4 regions of the Kosakonia sacchari SP1 genome follow, and region 4 is predicted to be linked to each of the others. Evidence: predicted binding sites of a transcription regulator. Region 4 holds the regulator's gene; each other region holds the start of a gene.
The links. The regulator PurR, encoded in region 4, represses purine synthesis genes. The targets are predictions, from matches to a motif close to CANGCAAACGTTTGCNTG.

Region 1 (6,140 bases), 400 kb from region 4:
CCCCAGCAGCAACTTTGTGCATATTGATACCGGGCCGGTAAGGCACTGGTAAAACTCAGGCTGAGCTACAGGAGCAGTATGAACTATCGTATTATTCCGGTTACCGCGTTCTCCCAGAATTGTTCGCTTATCTGGTGTGAGCAGACCCAACTTGCCGCCGTGGTCGATCCCGGTGGTGACGCCGAACGGATTATTCAGGAAGTGGACGCTTCTGGCATGACCCTCACGCAGATCCTGCTTACACATGGTCACCTTGATCATGTTGGCGCGGCAGCCGAACTGGCACAGCATTATGGTGTGCCGATTATCGGCCCGGAAAAAGAAGACGAGTTCTGGCTGCAAGGCCTGCCGGCACAAAGCCGGATGTTTGGTCTGGAGGAGTGTCAGCCGCTGACGCCCGATCGTTGGTTAAGTGAAGGCGACAGCGTAACGGTGGGGAAAATAACGCTGCAGGTATTGCACTGTCCCGGTCATACGCCGGGGCACATTGTGTTTTTCGACGCACAATCCCGCTTGCTGATTTCCGGCGACGTGATTTTTAAAGGCGGCGTGGGGCGCAGCGATTTCCCGAAAGGCAACCATGGGCAATTGATTGATTCCATCAAGCGCAAATTGTTGCCACTGGGCGATGATGTTACTTTCCTTCCCGGACATGGCCCGATGTCTACGCTGGGCAATGAGCGGTTGCACAATCCGTTCCTGCAAGATGAATTACCGGTCTGGTAAATAAAAAAGGGTCGCTTCGGCGACCCTTTTTGTTACTGCCGTAACTTACAGTACGGCAACGATAGCTTCGCACAGTGGTGACATATTATCCGGCGTCATGCCTGCGACGTTAATGCGTCCTGAAGCAACCGCGTAGATACCAAACTCTTCACGCAAGCGCAGCACCTGCTCTTTGGTCAGGCCGCTGAATGAGAACATACCGTTCTGTTTGGTGATAAAGCTGAAATCGCGGTTAGCCCCTTTCTCCTGCAAGGTGTTAACAAACAGCAGGCGCATACGCTGAATGCGCTGACGCATGTCCGTTAACTCTTGCTCCCAAATGGCACGCAGAGCCTCGTTACTGAGAATGGTTGCAACCACGGAAGCGCCGTGCGCTGGCGGGTTAGAGTAGTTGGCACGAATAACGGCTTTCATCTGGCTGAATGCGCGATCGGCGCTTTCCGCGTCCGCGCTCACCAATGTGCAGGCACCGACGCGTTCATTGTACAGACCAAAGTTTTTCGAGAACGAACTGGCAACCAGCAGCTCTTTATGCAGCGCAGCAAACGCGCGTAATCCTTCAGCATCTTCTTCGAGACCTCGAGCAAAGCCCTGGTAAGCGAAGTCGAACAGCGGCAGCCAGCCTTTTTCAACGGACAGTTTCGCCAGTGTTTCCCACTGTTCCAGCGTTGGATCGATACCTGTCGGGTTATGGCAGCAGCCGTGGAACAGCACCACGTCGCCAGCCTGGGCGTTATTCAGGCTTGCCAGCAAACCGTCGAAGTCCAGCGCATGGTTTTGCGCGTCGTAGTAAGCGTACTCACACACTTCCAGACCGGCTGAATTAAACACGCCTTTGTGGTTCGGCCAGCTCGGGTTGCTCACCCAAACTCGTTTTGCAGAGGTGTTTTTGGCTAGGAAATCCGCCGCCACACGCAGGCCCCCCGTACCGCCAGGCGTTTGCGCGGTGCGCGCACGTTTGTCATTGATAATCGCGCTGCCTTTGCCGAACAGCAGTTCCTGAGTGCAACGGCCAAACTCAGGAATACCGTCGATACCGAGATAGTTCTTGGTGGTTTCATTTTCCAGCAGATAAAGCTCGGCTTTTTTAACGCTGGTCAGCACCGGGGTCTTGCCGGTTTCATCTTTATAGACACCGATGCCTAAGTTGATTTTATTGGGGCGTTCATCGGCGCGAAACAGATCGGCCAGACCCAGAATGGGGTCGGCAGGGGCGGCGGTTATATTCTCAAACATGACGAGGTTCCATTTTGATGACAGAAGGGAGATCCGCTATCAGGTTAACGGCTGACACAGGAATTGCCAACCGTTTGCGATAAAAAGCGCGATGCTTTTCAAAACTCATCGTGATTTATCTTGCAGGCATAAAAAAACAGGGCCAAAGGCCCTGTTTGATATGCATATAACAGTCGAGGGTGACTGATTAGAACTGGTAAACGATACCCACTGCTACGGTGTCGTCAGAACCTACACCCAGTTTGTTGTCTTTATCAATCTGGTTGATGATGTAGTCAACATAGGTAGACATGTTTTTGTTGAAGTAGTAGGTTGCACCAACTTCAACATAGTTGATGTAATCTTCGCTACCGATACCTTCAACATCTTTCGCTTTAGATTTGTAGTAAGCGATGGACGGACGCAGACCGAAGTCGAACTGGTACTGTGCAACGACGGAGAAGTCCTGAGTTTTGTTCAGGTAACCGTTAGACTTAGCGGTGTCTCCAGGCAGAGTTGTTTTCAGACGGGTCGCGTTGCGAGTTTCACCGTACAGTGCCGCCAGGTAGATGTTGTTAGCATCGTATTTGATACCGGTTGCCCACTGCTCAGCTTTCTCGCCTGTTGTACCGTAGGTTGTCAGAGCTTGCTGAGTATTGGTACGATCCGCTGCGCCGTATGCACCAACGATACCAAAACCTTCAAAGTCATAGCTTACAGAAGTCGCCCAGCCGTCGCCGTTGGAACGAGTAATGTCATCTGCAGAATCTGTCAGTGATGTAGCACGCTCGTTTTTACCCAGGTACTGAACGCCGAAGTTCAGACCATCAACCAGGCCGAAGAAGTTGTGGTTACGGTAAGTCGCCAGACCGCCGTTACGGCTGGAGAAGAAGTTATCGCTGTTCGCGGTATCACCACCAAACTCTGGCAGCATATCGGTTACACCGATTGCATCGTATACCAGACCGTAGTTACGACCATAGTCGAAAGAACCGAAATCGCCGAATTTCAGACCAGCAAATGCCAGACGAGTTTTGTTACCGCTTTGAGCATCGGTACCACCTTCAGAGTTGTTACCCTGGAAGTTGTACTCCCACTGGCCGTAACCGGTCAGTTGGTCGTTGATTTTGGTTTCGCCTTTGAAGCCCAGACGTGCATAAGTCTGGTCGCCGTTGCCGCCGTAGCTGTTGGCACCGTTGTCTTTAGAGAAGTAGTGCAGACCTACAGCTTTACCGTAGATGTCTACTTTGTTGCCGTCTTTGTTGTAGATTTCTGCAGCGTTAGCTGCACCGGCTGCCAGCAGAGCAGGGATAACCACTGCCAGAATATTGCGCTTCATCATTATTTATTACCCTCATTGGTTTTTTTGAACACCTGCCACTGCCGCCAATAAATTCCGTCAAAAAAAATTTACGGAACTATCGATGAGAGTTTGGTGTCTTTCTGTGTCTGAAAGGCATCTTTCCAAACATAACAACGTTTCGCTACCCTGAAAGTGCTACAAATGTCTTAAAGCAGTAACAAAAAGAAATATTGTGTAAGATTTTGTGTATTTCGGGGAACTTTGTGAACCATCTCAAAGTTCAGCACTGGGCGCTGGTTTAATGAGCGACATCATTGCTATTTATATGAATTACTTATATTTAATTAAGCTAAAGGCTTTTCTTATCCGCTAAACGCTCGTGCCGTGTGTTTTCTTATAACGGCATTTAGCCGTCCAGATAGCTGTGCGTATTTTAACCAAAAGTGCTAATTAACAGGCTGACATATTCCGCAATAAACAGAGTGGGTGATTTCTGTACAGAAGTTTTTCAGGTGTAAAAAGGTGCAAAGAAGAGTAAAAAACGCGGTGGGGATCGATGATGACACTTGTGAACTGTTAATAAAAGTTGACGGGCGTCACATAAATGAAAAAGGCCAGCGATAACGCTGGCCTTTAGAACATCAGAATGTTGCGGAGCGCGGAGTACGCGGGAACGGGATCACATCACGCACGTTCTGTACGCCGGTCACATAAGCAATCAGGCGTTCAAAACCGAGACCGAAGCCGGAGTGCGGTACAGTGCCGTAACGGCGCAGATCGCGATACCACCAGTAATCTTCTTTATTCAGCCCCATTTCTGCCATGCGGGCATCCAGGACATCAAGACGCTCTTCACGCTGAGAACCGCCGATGATTTCACCGATACCCGGCGCAAGCACATCCATCGCCGCCACGGTTTTACCATCTTCGTTAAGACGCATATAGAACGCTTTAATATCTTTAGGGTAGTTTTTCACCACCACCGGTGCTTTGAAGTGTTTCTCGGCCAGGTAACGTTCATGTTCAGAAGCCAGGTCAACGCCCCAGTAAACCTGGTTCTCGAACTTCTCACCGCATTTTTCGAGAATGGCGACCGCATCGGTGTAATCAACCTGGGCGAAATCGGCCGCAATGAAGCGCTCCAGACGGCCAATTGCGTCTTTGTCCACGCGCTCTTCAAAGAACTTCAGGTCATCCAGACGCTCTTCCAGCACCGCTTTAAAGGCGTATTTCAGCATCGCTTCAGCCAGACGTGCGTTATCGTCGAGATTGGCGAAAGCGATTTCCGGTTCCAGCATCCAGAACTCCGCCAGGTGGCGACTGGTGTTGGAGTTCTCCGCGCGGAAAGTCGGGCCGAAGGTATAAACCTTGGACAGGGCGCAGGCATAGGTTTCCGCATTTAACTGGCCGGAAACGGTCAGGAACGCTTCTTTGCCAAAGAAATCTTTATCAAAATCAACTTTGCCTTCCGCGGTACGTGGCAGGTTTTCCATATCCAGCGTGGAGACGCGGAACATTTCGCCTGCGCCTTCGGTATCTGACGCGGTGATAAGCGGCGAGGAAACCCAGAAGAACCCTTGTTCGTCAAAGAAGCGATGCAGCGCCTGCGCCAGCGTGTGGCGAACGCGCGCAACTGCGCCAATCAGGTTAGTGCGCGGGCGCAGGTGGGCGACTTCGCGCAGATACTCAATACTATGGCGTTTTGCCGCCATCGGGTAGGTATCCGGATCTTCAACCCAGCCGGTGACTTCGACAGAGGTCGCCTGAATTTCCAGACTCTGGCCTTCGCCCGGTGACGCCACAACTTTGCCGGTCACAATTACCGAGCAACCGGTGGTCAGGCGTAAAACATCCTGATTGTAATTGGGCAGAGAATTATTAATAACGGCCTGTACAGGATTAAAGCAGGAGCCGTCATAAACGGCGAGGAAGGAGATACCAGCTTTAGAATCTCGGCGGGTGCGTACCCATCCGCGTACGGTGACTTCACTGTCAACGGCAACACGGCTATGGAATACGTCGGCTACAGGCACAACGCTCATAATATTCTCTCTGTTAATAGTCGGAAAAAATAAACACTTGTCCGCCCGATTAGGGGGGATATCTATGTTACCTGGCGTACGCCATCAGACAAGCAGAATTCGCAGGAACAATTAATAAATTATTGGCAAAAAAGAAGGGAGCCTCCAGGCTCCCTTCTATTAACTGGCTTTTTTGACCTGCGGCAGGTCAAATGCTTCGCGTAAGGCGCGGACAAACGCCTTGTCATGGCAGATAGTTTTCCCGGGGCTGTCGGATAATTTCGCCACCGGTTTTCCATTGCACTCAACGAGCTTGATAACAATATTCAGCGGTTTCACGCCGGGAATATCACACGTCAGGCGTGTTCCGATACCAAAGCCCAGCTTGACGCGATCGGCAAAGTGGCAATAGAGATCCAGCGCTTTATTCAGGTCCAGATTATCCGAGAATATCAGCGTCTTCGACAGAGGATCGATGCCGAGTTTCTCATAGTGATCAATCGCTTTTTCGCCCCATTCCACCGGATCGCCAGAATCATGGCGCAGGCCCTGGTAGCGGGTTGCGAATTCCGGGCCGAAGTCACGCAAAAACGCATCCATCGTAATGCAGTCTGTTAACGCGATCCCTAGTTGGTTTGGGTACTCTTCAAGCCAGGCTGCGAGCGCCGCGCGCTGGCTGGTGGCCAAATCGGGGCTGATCTGCTGGTGGGCCTGGAACCACTCATGCGCCTGGGTTCCCATTGGCGTCAGCGACAGACGGCGAGCCAGATCATAATTGCTGGTGCCGATAAACCACGGTTCCTGTTGCAACCGTTCGACGATCGCTTGTTGCACATCGCGGGAGAAACGTCGGCGTGTACCGAAGTCCATAAGAC
Region 2 (6,140 bases), 2.3 Mb from region 4:
TGGCGGTGAGCTGGAGATTACCGTCGCCGCTGATGGGCAGCGCCGGCCAGCCCCATTCCTGTAATACATTCACTGGCACGCCGCGACCGTTCAGGTTTAGATTCACGCTGCGATCCGGCGTTTGCGCAACCACCGCTTTGGCTTCCAGCAACCCTTGCCCCGTAAAGGCGCTTAGCTCGCTGATGGTGACGACATTGCTGTTGGCGTTCAGCGCCAGTGACGGGCGGCGTACGTCCACGCGGTTAAAGGTGGCGGCAGCGGCGTTCAGCTTCGCCGTTCCGCCCCACACGCCCCATTTGCGCTCGCGCACCAGTTGCAGGTTATCGCCGTAGCCGTCCAGCGCCGTCAGTTGCCACGAGAAAGCCGGGTCGATATCAATCACCAGGTTGCGGCTGGCGCTGAATTTTTTCAGCGTCACGGTGTTCAGCCACGCGGGCAAATCATCCATCCATAGCTGCTTCCAGTTTTCCGGCAGCGTGTATTCCAGCCCGGCAAAGGCGGTGTCGTCCAGCACCAGCGCGTGGCCTGCGCGATACCAGTTGCCGGACGTGCGCACCATGCCGTTTTCCCAGCGTGAGGTGAACTGTTGCAGCGCAATGCCCTGCGGCGAGAAGTTGGCATTGAGGATCGGGTCGAACAGGTGCAGCGAGCCGTAAATAAACTCGCTGGCATTCATCGACAGCCTGCCATCTTCGCTTTGCCAGTCGCCTTTGGTCAGCGTCAAGTTGCGCAAACTTAAATCCAGATCGGTGACGGCCCAGCCCGGCCCTTGTAAACGGGCGTCGGTCACTTCGACACGACCAATTTTCAGCGAGGGTAACGTCGTCAGTGGGCTAAAGAAATCGAGCAGGGATTTGTCGCTTTGCAGGCGGATATCGTTCAGCCGCAAATTATTCACTATCCAGCTTCCATCCGCCGCGCGTTGCGCATCGCCGGTCATTGAGCCGCGCGCCATATCCGCGCCAATAGTAGTTAGCGTAACGACATCTTTATCGATACTGCCCTGAATCAACACGTTACTGGCGGGAACGCCGTTTAACGTCAGCGAACCGGCGCTCATCTGAATTTGCGCCTTGCTGCCCAGTACACTTCCCGCGACGGGTTGCCACGGCGCAACACCGCCAGTGACGCGCTGGGCGCTGAGATCCCAGCCGGTGGTCGGGCTGTTAAAGGCCATATTGGTCAATTGCAGACGGTCGGCCTGGAAGGGCAGTGGTGCGGCTGCCGGGGAGAGATTTAGCGTGCCGTCCTGTAACAAAATGGTATCGGCGTGCAGCGGATCGGTAATTTGTCGGCTGCTCAGCCCGATATCGACGGTTTTGGCGACCAGCGTTGCCGGTTTGCCTTTGCGGCCAAAATTTACGCCTTTCAGCAACACATGGGAAGGGGAGGAGAAGCGGTGATCCATCGCTTCAAAGGTCAGGTGATAGCCGCTGTTATCATTCACCCACTTGCTGACCTGCGTTGCGCCCCAGCGGGTTTGCAGCAGGAAATAGCAGGCGATGACCGCCACAAGCAGGGCGATAACAACGAAAAGGAGCAGCTTTCCAAGAAATTTCATGATCTTCCATCCCCAGTTGCCAGTCTGGCAGTTATGCACGATTTATGCGCAATGCTCAAGGGCGGAATGATGAAAGGGCGTTACAGCGGCAACGGTTTTCGTCCCGTTGCCGCGGGGGTTATCAGTTTTTCTCTGGCGGAAAAATCAGATTCAGTACAATCGCGGTGATCCCACCTGCAGCAATGCCGGAAGAGAGCAGGTTTTTCAGCCAGTCCGGGGCGAATTGCAGGATTTGCGGCTGCTGGGAAACACCGAGGCCCACAGCCAGCGACAGCGCGATAATCAGGATCGCACGGCGGTTCAGCGGTTCGCGGGAAACAATGCGCACACCGGATGCGGCGATAGTACCGAACATCACCAGCGTTGCACCGCCCAGTACCGGTTCAGGCAACTGCTGTACAAAAGCGCTGACCGCCGGGAACAGGCCGAGCACCATCAGCATCACCGCAATGAAGAAGCCGATATAGCGACTGGCAACGCCGGTCAGTTGAATAACACCATTGTTCTGGCCGAAGCAGGAGTTCGGGAAAGTGTTGAAAACAGCGGAAACAAAGGAGTTGAGGCCATTTGCCAGCACGCCGCCTTTCAGGCGTTTCATATACAGAGGTCCAGCGACGGGCTGCTCGGAAACGTCAGACGTGGCGGTGATGTCACCGATGGTTTCGAGCGAGGTGATCATAAATACCAGCATCAGCGGCAGCAGCAGGGTCCAGTCAATGCTCAGGCCGTAGTAAAGCGGCGTTGGCACCATAAAAGACGTTGCCGGTGCGCTATATGCCGGCAGCATGCCCATAAACATCGCCAGCACATAGCCAACCGCCATAGCGATCACCAGCGATGCAATGCGAAGATACGGGTTGCGCTGGCGGTTAAGCAGAATAATCAGCCCTAAAACCACGCCTGCCAGCAGCAGGTTTTTCGGCGCGCCGAAGGTGTGGTTGCCCATCGCGGCAAAACCGCCGCCAACGGAGGTCAGCCCCACCTGGATCAGCGACAGGCCGATAATCATCACCACCACGCCGGAAACCAGCGGGGTAATAATGCGCCGCGCAAACGGCAGAATGCGGGAGACGACCATTTCAGTGCAACTGGCCAGCATCAGGGTGCCGAACAGCGCAGCCATCATCGTGGGCACGTCCGCACCGCCGGTTTTCAGCGCGGTACCACCCATGATCAGTGGCGCAACAAAGTTAAAGCTGGTGCCCTGAATCGAGAGCAACCCGGAGCCGACCGGCCCCCATGCTTTGATCTGAATAATAGAGGCGACGCCCGAGGCGAACAGCGACATGCTGATAATGTGCTGAGTGTCCTGAGCCGGTAAACCCAACGCCTGGCAGATGAGCAGCGCGGGCGTGATAACGCCAACAAACATCGCCAGCAGGTGCTGTAACGCGGCAAACAGGGTCTGCGGCAGCGGCGGGCGATCTTCAAGGCGGTAGATCAATTCGCTGGGTTGAGTCTGCGCAACCGGTTGCGCACTTTCTGACTCGATGGTGTTTACGGACATCTCAAGCAATCCCCTGGATGGAAAAGCGCTGATTTTATCGGACTGTTTGGTAAAAGCAAACGGTTGCTATGCTAAAAACATACTTTTCTAAGGGGTGTTCGTTTTACGGGATAAGGTTCTAAAACTCAGGCGTTGGAGTAGCGTTCTGTTTCCGGCATCCAGCGGTCGATCAGCGCTTCGGCAAGCTGTGGATAACGCTCATGAATATGGCGGGCTACACGTTGTACTTCCGGGATCATCGCCTGGTCGCGCAGCAGGTCGGCGACTTTGAATTCCGCGTTGCCGGTCTGGCGGGTACCAAGCAGTTCGCCGGGGCCGCGAATTTCCAGATCTTTTTGCGCAATCACAAAGCCATCGTTACTGTCGCGCAGTACTTGCAGACGTTTTTGCGCGGTTTTTGACAATGGGGATTTGTAGAGCAGTACGCAGTGGGAGGCCACCGCACCACGCCCAACGCGGCCACGTAGCTGGTGGAGTTGCGCAAGACCGAGCCGCTCCGGGTTTTCGATAATCATCAGGCTGGAATTTGGCACATCCACGCCCACTTCAATCACCGTGGTGGCGACCAGCAGATGCAGCTCGCCCTGTTTGAACGCCTGCATCACCGCCTGTTTTTCTGCTGGTTTCATGCGGCCATGCACCAGGCCAACATTCAGCTCCGGCAACGCCAGTTTTAGCTCTTCCCAGGTCGCTTCCGCCGCTTGCGCTTCCAGCAGGTCGGACTCTTCAATCAGTGTACAAACCCAGTAGGCCTGGCGGCCTTCGCTGGTGCAGGCGCTGCGCACGCGGTCGATAATCTCGTTGCGGCGCGTATCCGGAATGGCGACGGTAGTGACCGGTGTACGGCCCGGCGGCAGTTCGTCGATCACCGAGGTGTCGAGATCGGCGTAGGCGGTCATCGCCAGCGTGCGCGGGATCGGTGTTGCCGTCATGATCAACTGATGCGGGTGAAAACCCTGCTGCTGACCTTTTTCCCACAGCGCCAGCCGCTGGTGAACGCCAAAGCGGTGCTGTTCGTCGATAATCACCAGAGCAAGGCCGTTAAACTGCACCTGTTCCTGGAAAATGGCATGGGTGCCCACCACCATTTGTACCTGACCGCTGGCAATCGCCTCTTGCTGTGCCTGGCGCGCTTTGCCTTTTTGCTTACCCGCCAGCCAGCCCACTTCCACGCCAAGCGGCGCGAACCAGGTGCGGAAATTGTTAGCGTGCTGCTCTGCCAGCAGTTCGGTGGGAGCCATCATCGCCACTTGTTTTCCATTGGCAATCGCCCGCAGCGCTGCCAGTGCTGCAACCAGCGTTTTACCAGAGCCCACATCGCCCTGCACCAGGCGCATCATTGGCATATCCAGCGCCATATCGCGCTCGATCTCGGTGACCACGCGCGTTTGTGCGCCGGTTGGTTTAAACGGCAGCGACGCCAGCAGGCGGTTTTTCAGTTCATCTCTGGCGCTGAGTGGTTGCGCATGATAACGCTGCGCACCGGCGCGCAACGCCAGCATGCTGAGGTTGTGCGCCAGTAATTCTTCAAGGATCAAACGGCGCTGCGCCGGGTGCTGCCCGCTTTCCAGATCGCTTAATTGCAGTGACGGCGGCGGGCGATGCAGCGTATGCAGCGCTTCTGGCAGGCTCATCATGCCTTGTGCCAGCTCCGGCGGCAGCAGTTCGCTGATGGCGCACGTCGCCAGTAATTCCAGCGCCTGGTCGGTGAGCTTGCGCAGTGTCGCTTGTTTGATGCCTTCGGTGGTGGGGTAAACCGGCGTCAGGGTTTCCTGCAATTCCGGGGTGCTGAGATCGCCCTGCACGCGGTATTCGGGATGGATCATCTCCGCGCCATACTTCCCGCGTTTCGCTTCCCCGTAGGCCAGCACACGGCGGCCAGTGGCGAGGCTATTTTTCATCGCCGCGTTGAAGTTAAAAAAGCGCATCGTGAGAATGCCCGTGCCGTCACTAATCTGGCAGGTCATCATCCGGCGCCCGCCGAAGGTGATATTACAGTTCAACACCTCGCCTTCCACCGTGGCGTAAACGCCTGGTAGCAGGTCGGCAATTGGGTAAAGCTGGGTACGATCTTCGTAGCGTAACGGGAGATGAAGCAGGAGATCCTGAACGGTATGCAGGCCGATTTTCGCCAGCTTGCTGCTCTGCGCCGCGCCGACACCGGTCAGCGAACTTAATGGCACCGCATCGAGCAGCTTACCTTTCATCGGTTATCCCGCCGCCTGCATGATTGCCCACCACGTCGGGTCGGCTTCGATTTGGCCTTCCGTATTAACGTGAGGGTAAGGCAGGCCCTTGCGTTTCGCGACTCTCGCCAGCACCGGGTAGCCACCCTCAAACAGCAGACGTTGCTGAACTTCATCCGGCAACATGCTGTTTTCACGTTCATACATACCTGCGTTTTGCCGCTGGCGTTGCGCTTCGTAAAGGATCAAGGCGGATGCCACAGAAACATTCAGTGATTGCACCATGCCAGTCATCGGGATAATGATGTCCCGATCCGCCAGATCCAGCGCTTCCTGAGTGATCCCGGTTTTCTCCTGGCCCATCAGAATGCAGGTCGGGCGAGTGTAATCGATCTCGCGAAAATCAACGGCGTTATCAGACAGATGGGTTGCGAGGATTTGCATGCCGCGCGCTTTCAGCACGCTGACGGCATCGCCAATGGTGCGGTGGGTTTTCACTTCCACCCAACTATTGCTGCCCGCAGCAGACGAGGCCATGGTGCGCATGCGGTTACCCGGCCAGACAGCGTGAACTTCATGCACGCCAACGGCGTCCGCGGTGCGGATAATGGCGGAGACGTTATGAGGCTTGTGAACCTGCTCCATGCAGACCGTCAGATCCGGCTGACGCCTGGCGAGCATCTCGCGGATACGCGCATAACGTTGAGAATTCATAAAGTTAGTTTCGGTTGCGGGTGACTTTTATCACATCCGGCATCACGCGGATTTTGCGCATGATATTCGCCAGATGGACGCGATCGCGCGCCGTCAGACGGATGAACGCGCTGTAGACGCGACCATCTTTTTCTTCAGTATTCAGGCTTTGAATATTCGAAGAGGCCGTATT
Region 3 (6,140 bases), 1.9 Mb from region 4:
CCCGTAATGAGCAACAGGTGAGCGTGACGCTGGAAAGCGGTGAATGCATTACCGGTCGGTTATTGGTGGCGGCAGACGGCTCCCGTTCACGCATGGGTGAGCAACTGGGTGTGGACTGGCAGCAAGCGCCTTATCACCAGGCGGCGGTTATCGCCAACGTCACCACTTCTGTGGCGCATCAGGGGCGGGCGTTTGAGCGTTTTACCGAACACGGCCCGCTGGCAATGTTGCCGATGTCACAAGGTCGCTGTTCGCTGGTGTGGTGCCATCCGCTGGAAAAACAGCAGCAGGTTGCCGCCTGGTCTGACGAACGTTTCAGTCACGAATTACAAAAGGCTTTTGGCTGGCGGCTCGGGCGCATCCTGCATGTGGGCAAACGCAGCGTTTATCCGCTGACGCTGACCGCGGCCTCTTCGCCGGTCTCGCACCGTGCGGTGCTGGTCGGCAATGCCGCGCAGACGCTGCATCCTATCGCCGGGCAGGGTTTTAACCTCGGCATGCGCGATGTGATGACACTGGCGGAAACGCTGGCTGAGGCGTGGGCGGCGCAACAAGATGTCGGTTGCTACCCTGTGTTGACCGGCTACCGTGATCGCCGTCATGCAGATAAAAAAGCCACTATCGGCGTCACCGATGGGCTGGTGCATCTGTTTGCCAATCACTGGATGCCGTTGGTTGTTGGGCGGAATGCCGGGCTGATGGCGATGGAATTATTTACCCCGGCGCGCGATGCGCTGGCGCAACGTACCCTCGGTTGGGTTGCCCGTTAAAGACAAAAGGAGCGAAGAGTGCAGAGTGTTGATGTTGCGATTGTCGGCGGCGGTATGGTCGGGCTGGCGCTGGCCTGTGGTTTACAGGGTAGCGGGTTGCGCGTGGCGGTGCTGGAGCAGAATGAACCGACACCGCTGGGGGAAGATGCTCCCCCGGCGCTGCGCGTGTCAGCGATTAATGCTGCCAGCGAAAAGTTACTGACGCACCTTGGCGTCTGGTCAAATATTATTGCCCAACGTGCCGGGCGTTATCACGGTATGGAAGTGTGGGACAAAGACAGTTTTGGCCGCATCGCGTTTGACGATCAGAGCATGGGCTACAGCCATCTTGGTTACATTATTGAAAACGCGGTGATCCACCAGGCGCTGTGGGATAAATCCCGGCAGTGCAAGGATGTTACCCTCATGGCTCCGGCTGAGTTGCAGCAGGTGGCGTGGGGCGAAAACGACGCGTTTCTGACCTTAAAAGATGGCACCATGCTTACCGCACGGCTGGTGGTTGGCGCAGATGGTGCGAACTCCTGGCTGCGTAACAAGGCCGATATTCCGTTAACGTTCTGGGATTACCATCATCATGCGCTCGTGGCGACTATTCGCACCGATGAACCGCATCAGGCGGTGGCGCGCCAGGTGTTTCACGCCGACGGCATTCTCGCTTTTTTGCCGCTTAACGATCCGCATTTGTGCTCAATTGTCTGGTCGCTGCCGCCAGAGCAGGCGAAAGACATGCAGCAGGCGAGTGAGGAAGCATTCAACCAGGCGCTGTGCGTGGCGTTCGATAACCGTCTTGGGCTGTGCCGCGTTGAGAGCGAACGTCAGGTATATCCGCTCACCGGACGCTATGCGCGCCAGTTTGCCGGACACCGTCTGGCGCTGGTTGGCGATGCTGCGCACACTATTCATCCGCTGGCGGGGCAGGGTGTTAATCTCGGGTTTATGGATGTCGCGGAGTTGATAACCGAGCTGAAGCGCCTGAGTCGCGAAGGTAAAGACATTGGCCAGCATCTCTATTTGCGCCGCTATGAGCGCAGCCGCAAACACAGCGCGGCGTTGATGCTGGCCGGAATGCAGGGTTTTCGCGAACTCTTCTCGGGTGCAAACCCGGCGAAAAAGCTGCTGCGTGATATCGGCCTGAAACTGGCAGATACCCTTCCCGGGGTGAAAACCCGTTTGTTACGCCAGGCGATGGGGCTTAACGACCTGCCTGAGTGGTTACGTTAACTGCGTCACACTTTCCCTTCCCGGTCCCGGGAAGGGATACTTCCTCCTCATTTGAAATATTCTAATTTCACCTCATTTTTCGGATTAGATTTTCTCATGTCGCATTTTTTTCTTTTCGGGAAAATCCTCTCTTTTGCAGAGTGAAATGCTGCAATCTCTTCTCCTTTGTCGGTAATGCTGATTTTTAATGAAGGGTGAATCGTTATTCACCAGAATAATGCTCTGATGGCATTTTGTGCGTGATGGGTCATAAGCTAATGTGATGGACCATTCTTCTTTATGGTTAAGCACTGCTTTCGGTGATAAGTTCAGGCTAAAGAGAACGTTTGCGTCGACGTCGTAAAACGGTGTCGGCACCAGTTGTTTTGGCGCAAATCACGCCGCCGAAAAACGTGATGGCTCAGCTTATTCGACGAGGAAAAGATGGCTCAGCAGACCCCTTTATACGAACAACACACGCTAAACGGTGCCCGCATGGTGGATTTCCATGGCTGGATGATGCCGCTGCATTACGGCTCGCAAATCGACGAGCACCACGCGGTGCGCACCGATGCCGGAATGTTTGATGTGTCGCACATGACCATCGTCGATCTCAAAGGCAGCCGTACCCGGGAGTTTCTGCGTTATTTGCTGGCAAACGACGTCGCTAAACTCACCAAGCCCGGTAAAGCGCTCTATACCGGCATGCTAAATGCCTCGGGCGGCGTGATTGATGACTTAATCGTCTATTACTTCACTGAAGATTTCTTCCGCCTCGTTGTAAACTCCGCCACCCGCGAAAAAGACCTCTCCTGGATTTCCCAACACGCTGAGCCTTATGCCATCGACATCACCGTCCGTGATGATTTGTCGTTGATCGCGGTACAAGGCCCGAACGCACAGGCGAAAGCCGCCAGCCTATTCACTGACGAGCAGCGCCACGCCGTTGAAGGAATGAAACCGTTCTTTGGCGTGGAAACCGGTGATCTGTTCATTGCGACCACCGGTTATACCGGCGAAGCAGGGTATGAAATTGCGCTGCCTAATGAAAAGGCGGCCAGCTTCTGGCAAGCGCTGGTCAATGCGGGCGTGAAACCTTGCGGCCTGGGCGCGCGCGATACGCTGCGTCTGGAAGCGGGTATGAACCTGTACGGTCAGGAGATGGATGAAGGTATCTCTCCGCTGGCCGCGAACATGGGCTGGACGATCGCCTGGGAGCCGCAGGATCGTGAATTTATCGGTCGTGAAGCGCTGGAACTGCAACGCGAAAAAGGCACCGAACAGCTGGTTGGCCTGGTGATGACGGAAAAAGGCGTATTGCGTAATGAACTGCCGGTGCACTTCACCGATGCGCAAGGCAATGTGCAAAAAGGCGTGATCACCAGCGGTACGTTCTCGCCAACGCTCGGCTACAGTATTGCACTGGCACGTGTTCCGGCGGGGATCGGCGAAAATGCCGTTGTACAGATCCGCAACCGCGAAATGCCGGTGAAAGTCACTAAACCTGTTTTTGTACGCGCTGGTAAACCCGTCGCGTAATCTTTTTATCTGGAGAGAATGAAATGAGCAATGTACCAGGCGAACTGAAATACAGCAAAGAACATGAGTGGCTGCGCAAAGAAGCGGACGGCACCTACACCGTTGGCATCACCGAACACGCACAGGAACTGCTGGGCGATATGGTGTTTGTCGATCTGCCGGAAGCGGGCGCGACGGTTAGCGCGGGCGATGATTGCGCCGTTGCCGAATCGGTAAAAGCGGCTTCTGATATCTACGCGCCAATCAGCGGTGAAATCGTGGCGGTCAACGAGCAACTGGCGGATTCGCCGGAGCTGGTCAACAGCGAGCCGTATGGCGAAGGCTGGATCTTCAAAATTAAGGCCAGCGACGAAACAGAAGTTGCCGCCCTGCTGGACGCAACAGCCTACGCCGCACTGCTCGAAGACGAGTAAATACGCGCCATCTTTCGCGTTGCGGACGTGTTGGCTTCCTCGCTCATCCCTTTGGGGATTGCTGCGTCGCCGCCTTCCTGCAACGCGAAGGATTTAGCGTATTCAGATAATTTCCAAATCGATTCACTGCACGTTTCAGGAACCATCGCTCATGACACAGACTTTAAGCCAGCTTGAAAACCGTGGCGCTTTTATTGGACGTCACATTGGGCCGGATGCTCAGCAACAGCAGGAGATGCTGAACACAGTTGGCGCGGATTCGTTAAACGCACTGATTGGCCAGATCGTGCCAAAAGACATCCAGCTTGCCACACCGCCGCAGGTTGGGGAATCGACCACTGAGTTTGCGGCCCTGGCCGAGCTGAAAGCGATTGCCAGCCGCAACAAGCGCTTTAAGTCTTACATTGGCATGGGCTACACCGCCGTGCAGTTGCCGCCGGTTATTCTGCGCAACATGCTGGAAAATCCAGGCTGGTACACCGCCTACACCCCGTATCAGCCAGAAGTGTCGCAGGGTCGCCTTGAAGCGCTACTCAACTTCCAGCAGGTTACGCTCGATCTCACCGGGCTGGATATCGCTTCCGCGTCGCTGCTGGATGAAGCCACCGCCGCAACTGAAGCAATGGCCATGGCGAAGCGCGTCAGCAAACTGAAAGGTGCCAACCGCTTCTTCGTTGCCGCCGATGTGCATCCGCAAACGCTGGACGTCGTGCGAACTCGCGCCGAAACCTTCGGTTTTGATGTGATTGTTGATGACGCGACCAAAGTCCTTGATCACCAGGATGTGTTTGGCGTACTGCTCCAGCAGGTCGGCACGACGGGCGAAGTGCATGATTACAGCACGCTGATTAATGAGCTGAAATCCCGCAAAATTGTGGTCAGTGTCGCCGCTGATTTGCTTGCGCTGGTGCAACTGACCGCGCCAGGCAAACAGGGTGCCGATATTGTGTTTGGCTCCGCGCAGCGCTTTGGCGTGCCGATGGGCTACGGTGGCCCGCACGCGGCATTCTTTGCCGCAAAAGATGAATACAAACGCTCCATGCCAGGCCGCATTATCGGTGTGTCGAAAGATGCCGCCGGTAACACCGCGCTGCGCATGGCGATGCAGACGCGCGAGCAACATATTCGCCGCGAGAAAGCCAATTCCAACATCTGTACTTCGCAGGTTCTGCTGGCCAACATTGCCAGCTTGTTCGCGGTGTTCCACGGTCCGGCCGGGCTGAAACGCATTGCCGGGCGTATTCATCGCCTGACCGATATCCTCGCTGCCGGTTTGCAGCGTGGCGGCCTGAGACTGCGCCACGCGCACTATTTTGACACCCTGTGTGTTGATGTTGCGGACAAAGCCGCCGTGCTGGCTCGCGCCGAAGCGAAGGAAATTAACCTGCGTAGCGACATTCTTAACGCCGTTGGCATTACGCTGGATGAAACCACCACGCGTGAAGATGTGCAGGTGCTGTTTAACGTGCTGCTGGGCGATAAACACGGCCTCGATATTGACGCACTGGACAAAGAGGTTGCGCTCGACAGCCGTTCCATCCCTCAGAGCATGCTGCGTGAAGACGCTTTCCTGACACATCCGGTATTTAATCGCTATCACAGCGAAACCGAGATGATGCGTTACATGCACTCGCTGGAGCATAAAGATCTGGCGCTAAACCAGGCGATGATCCCGCTGGGTTCTTGCACCATGAAACTGAACGCGGCGGCGGAAATGATCCCGATTACCTGGCCGGAATTTGCCGAACTGCACCCGTTCTGCCCGCCGGAACAGGCGGAAGGTTATCACCAGATGATCGCTCAGCTCTCTGACTGGCTGGTAAAACTGACCGGTTATGATGCGCTCTGCATGCAGCCGAACTCCGGCGCGCAGGGCGAATACGCCGGTTTGCTGGCGATTCGTCACTATCATGAAAGCCGCAATGAGGGTCACCGCGATATCTGCCTGATCCCAAGCTCTGCGCACGGTACTAACCCGGCATCGGCGCAGATGGCGGGGATGCAGGTTGTGGTGGTTGCGTGTGATAAAAACGGCAACATCGATCTGGTCGATCTGCGTGCGAAAGCGGAGCAGGCGGGTGGCAACCTCTCCTGCATCATGGTGACGTACCCGTCCACCCACGGTGTGTATGAAGAGACAATTCGCGAAGTGTGCGAAGTGGTGCATCAGTTCGGCGGCCAGGTTTACCTGGATGGCGCGAACATGAACGCCCAGGTG
Region 4 (6,140 bases):
AGCAGCGAAGGCGGCGTGTTCAACAATGCCGCCCAGGTCTGGAACCATACCTTCTACTGGAACTGCCTGGCTCCGAATGCTGGCGGTGAACCGGCTGGTGAGCTGGCGGCGGCTATCGCCAAATCCTTCGGCAGCTTTGCCGAATTCAAAGCGCAATTCACCGATGCTGCGGTTAAAAACTTCGGTGCTGGCTGGACGTGGCTGGTGAAAAAAGCGGATGGCGCATTAGCCATTGTTTCAACGTCTAATGCGGGTACGCCGCTGACAAGCGACGCAACCCCGCTGTTAACCGTCGATGTGTGGGAACATGCGTATTACATCGATTATCGTAATGCGCGTCCGAACTACCTCGAACATTTCTGGGCGCTGGTAAACTGGTCATTCGTGGCCAAAAATTTAGCGGCATAAACGCGGCATAAAACAAAGGAGGGGCTAGCCCCTCCTTTTTTGCATTTGTGCTATTTATTCTGCTGCGGCACAGACACGTTCTGGCTGAGAGCGGCCAGAGAACAGCACCACCAGCAGACCCAGCCCGGCAATAATCGCCCCCATAACCGGGACGAAATCATAACCCAGCCCAGCGGAAATCACTGCTCCACCGGCTGCCGCGCCCAGCGCGTTACCGAGGTTAAAGGCACCGATATTGACTGAAGATGAAAGGCCAGGTGCTTCATGCGCAACGCGCATGACACGCATCTGCAACGGCGGAACCACCGCAAACGTCGCCGCGCCCCACACCACCATGCTGATGGCTGCGCCCACTTCACTGCGCGCCAGGAACGGGATCGCCAGCATGATGGCAATCAGCAGGATCAAAAAACCTTTCAGCGTGCCGGTGACCGAGCGATCCGCCAGTTTGCCGCCGAGATAGTTACCAATGGAGAAACCAACGCCAATCAACACCAGCATCGCCGTCACAAAAACGGGAGTGGCATCGGTAATGGTGTGCAGTACCGGCGCAATGTAGGTATACAGCGTGAACATGGCACCTGCGCCGAGCACAGTGGTCAGCAATGCGGACAACACTTGTGGGCGTACCAGTACCGACAGCTCTTTACGTACGTCCGGGCGCTCACCAGCACCACCTTTCGGCAACGAAAAGAACAGGCTCGCCATAGCAATCACACCCAGCCCGGCAGTGGCCATGAACGACATGCGCCAGCCAATGGTTTCACCCAGCCAGGTCGCGGCAGGTACACCGCCGATGTTAGCAATGGTCAGCCCCATAAACATGGTGGCGACTGCGCTGGCCTGCTTCTCTTTGGCAACCACGCTTGCTGCCACCACCGAACCAAGACCAAAGAAAGCGCCATGGTTCAGGCTAGTGACGATACGTGCCAGCATTAATGTGGTGTAATCCGGCGCGATCGCCGACAGCACGTTACCAAGCGTAAAAATTGCCATCAAAAAGATCAGGGCATTGCGTCTGCCGCGATGAGACAGCAACAACGTCATTAACGGCGCACCAACCATTACACCGATAGCGTAGGCGCTAATCAGCATCCCCGCTGCCGGAATAGAAACGTCAACGCCGCGGGCAATAACCGGCAGTAATCCCATCGGGGAAAACTCGGTAGTACCAATGCCGAAGGCGCCAATCGCCAGGGCAAGCAAAGGGAAATTAATTTTCATCTGTGACTCCAAAAAAGACATGCCGACTAGCGACCCTGTCGCTGAAGTCAAAAGTATGACAGCTATCACAAAAAACAGAAGTTAGCAGAATGACAAAAGATTATTGCAGAGGTGATAACAATAGCGGGGCAGAAAACCGAGGGAGAAGAGGCTCTCCCTCGCGATAGATCAATGCAGTGCAGCAGTCAGACCGCCGAAAACAATCAGGCTCAGAACGATGACGGTAGTGATTAAAGAATACTTCAGATCGGTGCTCATCAATTTTCCCCTTTTTAATTTCCCCACAAAAAGTGAGATAACGCATTTTTGCACAAATTATCTTAAAAATCTTGCGGGAATTCGCAGGAGAAACGTTTTAATACTTCCCCTTTTGCTCAAGATCAGACAAAATTCGACGCTAAATTTATTAGCGTACCGGCCATTGACTCCCCTCCTGACGTCCAGTGTCGTTTTCCCGGCGTACCGCACCCCCTTTGATGGGTACAGGGTGATTAAAGGCAAACGTTTACCTTAAGTATTATCAGGAGCTTATGATATGGTCTGGAGTGATATCTGATGGCAACGATTAAAGACGTAGCGAAACGAGCAAACGTTTCCACTACAACCGTATCACATGTAATTAACAAGACCCGTTTCGTCGCCGAAGAGACGCGCAACGCCGTGTGGGCAGCGATTAAAGAGCTGCACTATTCCCCCAGCGCTGTCGCCCGCAGCCTGAAAGTGAATCACACAAAATCGATCGGTTTGCTGGCTACCAGCAGTGAAGCGGCCTACTTTGCTGAAATTATTGAAGCCGTAGAGAAAAAGTGCTTCCAGAAGGGTTACACCCTGATCCTTGGCAATGCCTGGAATAGCCTCGAAAAACAGCGTGCTTACCTGTCGATGATGGCGCAAAAGCGTGTCGATGGCTTGCTGGTAATGTGTTCAGAATACCCGGAATCGCTGTTGAACATGCTGGAAGAGTACCGCCATATTCCGATGGTCGTGATGGACTGGGGCGAAGCGAAGGCCGACTTTACGGACTCCGTTATTGATAACGCCTTCGAAGGCGGTTATATGGCCGGTCGCTACCTTATTGATCGCGGACACCGCGATATTGGTGTGATCCCAGGCCCTCTGGAGCGTAACACTGGCGCTGGCCGTCTGGCTGGCTTTATGAAAGCGATGGAAGAAGCCCTTATCACCGTGCCGGAAAACTGGATCGTACAGGGCGATTTCGAGCCGGAATCCGGCTATCGCGCGATGCAGCAAATCCTCGGTCAGGCGCATCGCCCTACTGCGGTGTTTTGCGGTGGCGACATTATGGCGATGGGCGCGCTGTGTGCTGCCGATGAGATGGGTTTACGCGTACCGCAGGATATTTCCCTGATTGGTTATGACAATGTGCGTAACTCACGCTTCTTCACTCCGGCATTAACCACGATTCACCAGCCGAAAGATTCGCTGGGAGAAACGGCGTTTACCATGCTGCTTGATCGCATCGTCAACAAGCGCGAGGAGTCGCAGTCTATCGAAGTGCATCCGCGCCTGGTCGAGCGTCGCTCAGTGGCCGATGGCCCGTTCCGCGATTATCGCCGCTAATCGCTTATTACGGAGCCGTTAATTCGGCTCCCTTAACCATTCGTCATTCAGCGTTTCACTGTCCCCAAGATATTCCAGCAGCCAGTTTAACGCCGGGGAAGCCTCATTTTGTTGCCACGTCAGGCAGCACGCCGCGTCCGGGAAGGGGTTTTCCAGGTTCAGCGCGACCCAGTCACCGCTGTCGAGCCGCGGGCGGGCAAAGTGTGCCGGCACCATTCCCACGCACAGCCCTGCAGATAAGCACGCCTCCGACGACGCCCAATCAGGGACAATCACGCGTTTCTGATTATCCAGCAGCCAGGTAATACGTTTCGGCAACGAGCGGGACGTATCTTCCTGGATAAGTGAAGGCCAGTTGCGCAAGGTATCGTCGCTGAGCGGACCTGCCAGTGACGCCAGCGGATGACGACTGGAAACCACGCATTTCCAGCTCAGCATTCCCATATCGCGAAACGCATAACGCCCACCTACGGGGATGGCCTGCGTTGCGCCGATCGCCAGCTCAACCCGCCCGTCAGCAAGCGCATCCCAGACACCGTTAAAGACTTCCTGGTAAACCTGCAACTCAACATCACTGAAATGGCGATAGAAATCGACGATCAATTGCCGGGTACGTTCAGGTTTTACGATGTTGTCGACGGCAATTGCCAGTTGCCCGCGCCAGCCGTTGGCGATTTGCTGGCACTGCTGACGGGTGATCTGCATTTTTTTGATAACAGCTCGCCCTTCTTTCAAAAACCAGACCCCGGCAGGCGTGAGCTCAACATCACGATGGCGGCGTTCAAACAGCGGAACAGCCAGCCACTCCTCAAGCTGTCGCACGGTATAGCTCACCGCAGAAGGTACACGGTGTAACTCCTGCGCCGCGACGCTAAAACTGCCATTGCGCGCGACAGCATCAACCACTTCCAGTGAATATTCTGACCACATAATCTGCCTGCAAAAATTTTGAAACCACTACGCAAATATTAGCGTTTCACAAGCGCTAATGCACTCCTTACACTCGACAGCCCTGATTACCTGCAATTAAAGAGAAACACTAATGCAACCTGGCAACGGATTTTTAGTCTGGCTCGCGGGATTAAGCGTGCTCGGCTTTTTAGCCACTGATATGTACCTCCCCGCCTTCAGCGCGATACAGCAAGATTTACACACATCGTCTGCGGTGGTTAGCGCAACCTTAAGCCTGTTTCTGGCGGGCTTTGCCATTGCGCAACTGGTATGGGGGCCACTATCAGATCGCTATGGCCGCAAGCCGGTGTTGCTGGCCGGGCTGGCGATTTTCGCGCTGGGGTGTCTGGGAACATTATGGGTACGCGATGCAACCCTGTTGCTGGTGCTGCGCTTTGTGCAAGCGGTAGGCGTCTGCGCCGCGACAGTAAGCTGGCAGGCGCTGGTGACGGATAACTATCCCGCGCATCGCGTCAATCGCATCTTCGCCACCATTATGCCGCTCGTTGGTTTAACACCCGCTCTGGCACCGCTGCTGGGAGCCTGGATCCTTGCGCATTTCAACTGGCAGGCCATTTTCGCCACCTTACTGGCGATCACAGTGATTCTGATGATCCCGGCATGGCGACTGAAAGCACCGGCGAATAAGATTGAGCACCACGAACAATCGCTGACCTTTATGGATCTGCTGCGCGCCCGGGACTATCGCGGGAATGTGATTATCTATGCCGCCTGCTCGGCCAGTTTCTTCGCCTGGCTGACCGGTTCGCCGTTTATTCTTCACGAAATGGGTTATGGCCCATCGGTTATTGGCCTCAGTTATGTGCCGCAAACCATCGCCTTTTTGGTGGGCGGTTACGGTTGCCGTGCCGCGTTGCAGAAATGGCAGGGTTTTCGCTTGCTGCCGTGGCTGCTGGGGGCTTTCGCGTTAAGTGTCCTCGCCACCTGGGCCGTCGGTTTTATGTCGGACGTGTCGCTGACCGCGCTACTCATCCCCTTCTGCTTTATGGCAATGGCCAATGGCGCGATTTACCCTATCGTGGTCGCGCAGGCGCTGCGCCCATTCCCGCAGGCCACCGGTCGCGCAGCCGCCTTGCAGAATACGCTACAACTGGGGTTATGTTTCCTGGCAAGTCTGGTCGTTTCGTGGCTTATCGCCACACCACTGCTGACGACGACCAGTGTTATGGTGTCAATGGTGTTGCTGGTCGCGTTGGGTTATCGGCTTCAGCGCCGCACTCAGGATGAACGGGCGGATAAAGAGGTTGTGGCTCACTCGTCGCATTAGCATTAATAGTTGCGCAAGCGACTATCAATAACTCAGCGGTTAGCTTGCTAATGGCTTTTTATTGAATCACCGGATTTTGGCGCCTATACTCATTTTCGGCTGTTTGATAAATACGATAAATATTATGCATTAACGGGTACCGGATTGTACCCGTTTACCCATGGAAGGCCTTTCGGCAAGGGTCCTCTCCCTTCCTCTGTTCTACGTCGGATATCAGCCTCACGGTGAAAACCGTGAGATTTCTCACAAGCCTGAAAAAGCGTCTACGCTCTTTGAAGGTTCTGATCACTGCGAGTGATGGAGAAGTTATGAGTTCATCGTGTATAGAAGAAGTTAGCGTACGGGATGACAATTGGTTCCGTATAGCAAACGAACTGCTGGGTCGCGCAGGTATTCGCGTCAACGGTCCCGCAGCGTCAGATATTCAGGTGAAAAACCCTGATTTTTTCAAACGCGTTTTACAGGAAGGCTCGCTCGGACTCGGCGAAAGTTATATGGACGGCTGGTGGGATTGCCCCCGCCTGGACATATTCTTTACCAAAGTTCTGCGCGCCGGGCTGGAAAACCAACTTCCGCACCATCTCAAAGACACACTCCGCATTGCCGGAGCAAGATTATTTAATCTGCAAAGTAAAAAAAGGGCCTGGATTGTGGGCAAAGAACATTACGATCTCGGTAATGATCTGTT

Region 1: a site for PurR is predicted at 2,026-2,043, ahead of C813_RS37735 (amino acid aminotransferase). Genes of this name have one in related genera too.
Region 2: a site for PurR is predicted at 3,121-3,138, ahead of C813_RS23330 (nucleobase:cation symporter-2 family protein). Genes of this name have one in related genera too.
Region 3: a site for PurR is predicted at 2,307-2,324, ahead of gcvT (glycine cleavage system aminomethyltransferase GcvT). Genes of this name have one in related genera too.

Annotation. Positions count from the first base shown of each region.
Region 1 covers NZ_CP007215.2:3,115,416-3,121,555, reverse strand. The annotation lists gene C813_RS37745 (YcbK family protein) at 1-52, shown strand, start outside; gene C813_RS37740 (MBL fold metallo-hydrolase) at 79-726, shown strand; gene C813_RS37735 (amino acid aminotransferase) at 772-1,962, opposite strand; gene ompF (porin OmpF) at 2,150-3,283, opposite strand; gene asnS (asparagine--tRNA ligase) at 3,886-5,286, opposite strand; gene pncB (nicotinate phosphoribosyltransferase) at 5,446-6,140, opposite strand, start outside.
Region 2 covers NZ_CP007215.2:86,097-92,236, forward strand. The annotation lists gene C813_RS23325 (AsmA family protein) at 1-1,561, opposite strand, end outside; gene C813_RS23330 (nucleobase:cation symporter-2 family protein) at 1,683-3,068, opposite strand; gene recG (ATP-dependent DNA helicase RecG) at 3,194-5,275, opposite strand; gene trmH (tRNA (guanosine(18)-2'-O)-methyltransferase TrmH) at 5,279-5,968, opposite strand; gene spoT (bifunctional GTP diphosphokinase/guanosine-3',5'-bis pyrophosphate 3'-pyrophosphohydrolase) at 5,973-6,140, opposite strand, start outside.
Region 3 covers NZ_CP007215.2:823,069-829,208, forward strand. The annotation lists gene ubiH (2-octaprenyl-6-methoxyphenyl hydroxylase) at 1-770, shown strand, start outside; gene ubiI (FAD-dependent 2-octaprenylphenol hydroxylase) at 789-1,991, shown strand; gene gcvT (glycine cleavage system aminomethyltransferase GcvT) at 2,415-3,509, shown strand; gene gcvH (glycine cleavage system protein GcvH) at 3,533-3,922, shown strand; gene gcvP (aminomethyl-transferring glycine dehydrogenase) at 4,074-6,140, shown strand, end outside.
Region 4 covers NZ_CP007215.2:2,712,043-2,718,182, forward strand. The annotation lists gene sodB (superoxide dismutase [Fe]) at 1-408, shown strand, start outside; gene C813_RS35780 (MFS transporter) at 463-1,632, opposite strand; gene cydH (cytochrome bd-I oxidase subunit CydH) at 1,801-1,890, opposite strand; gene purR (HTH-type transcriptional repressor PurR) at 2,188-3,213, shown strand; gene punR (DNA-binding transcriptional activator PunR) at 3,232-4,143, opposite strand; gene punC (purine nucleoside transporter PunC) at 4,256-5,452, shown strand; gene cfa (cyclopropane fatty acyl phospholipid synthase) at 5,761-6,140, shown strand, end outside.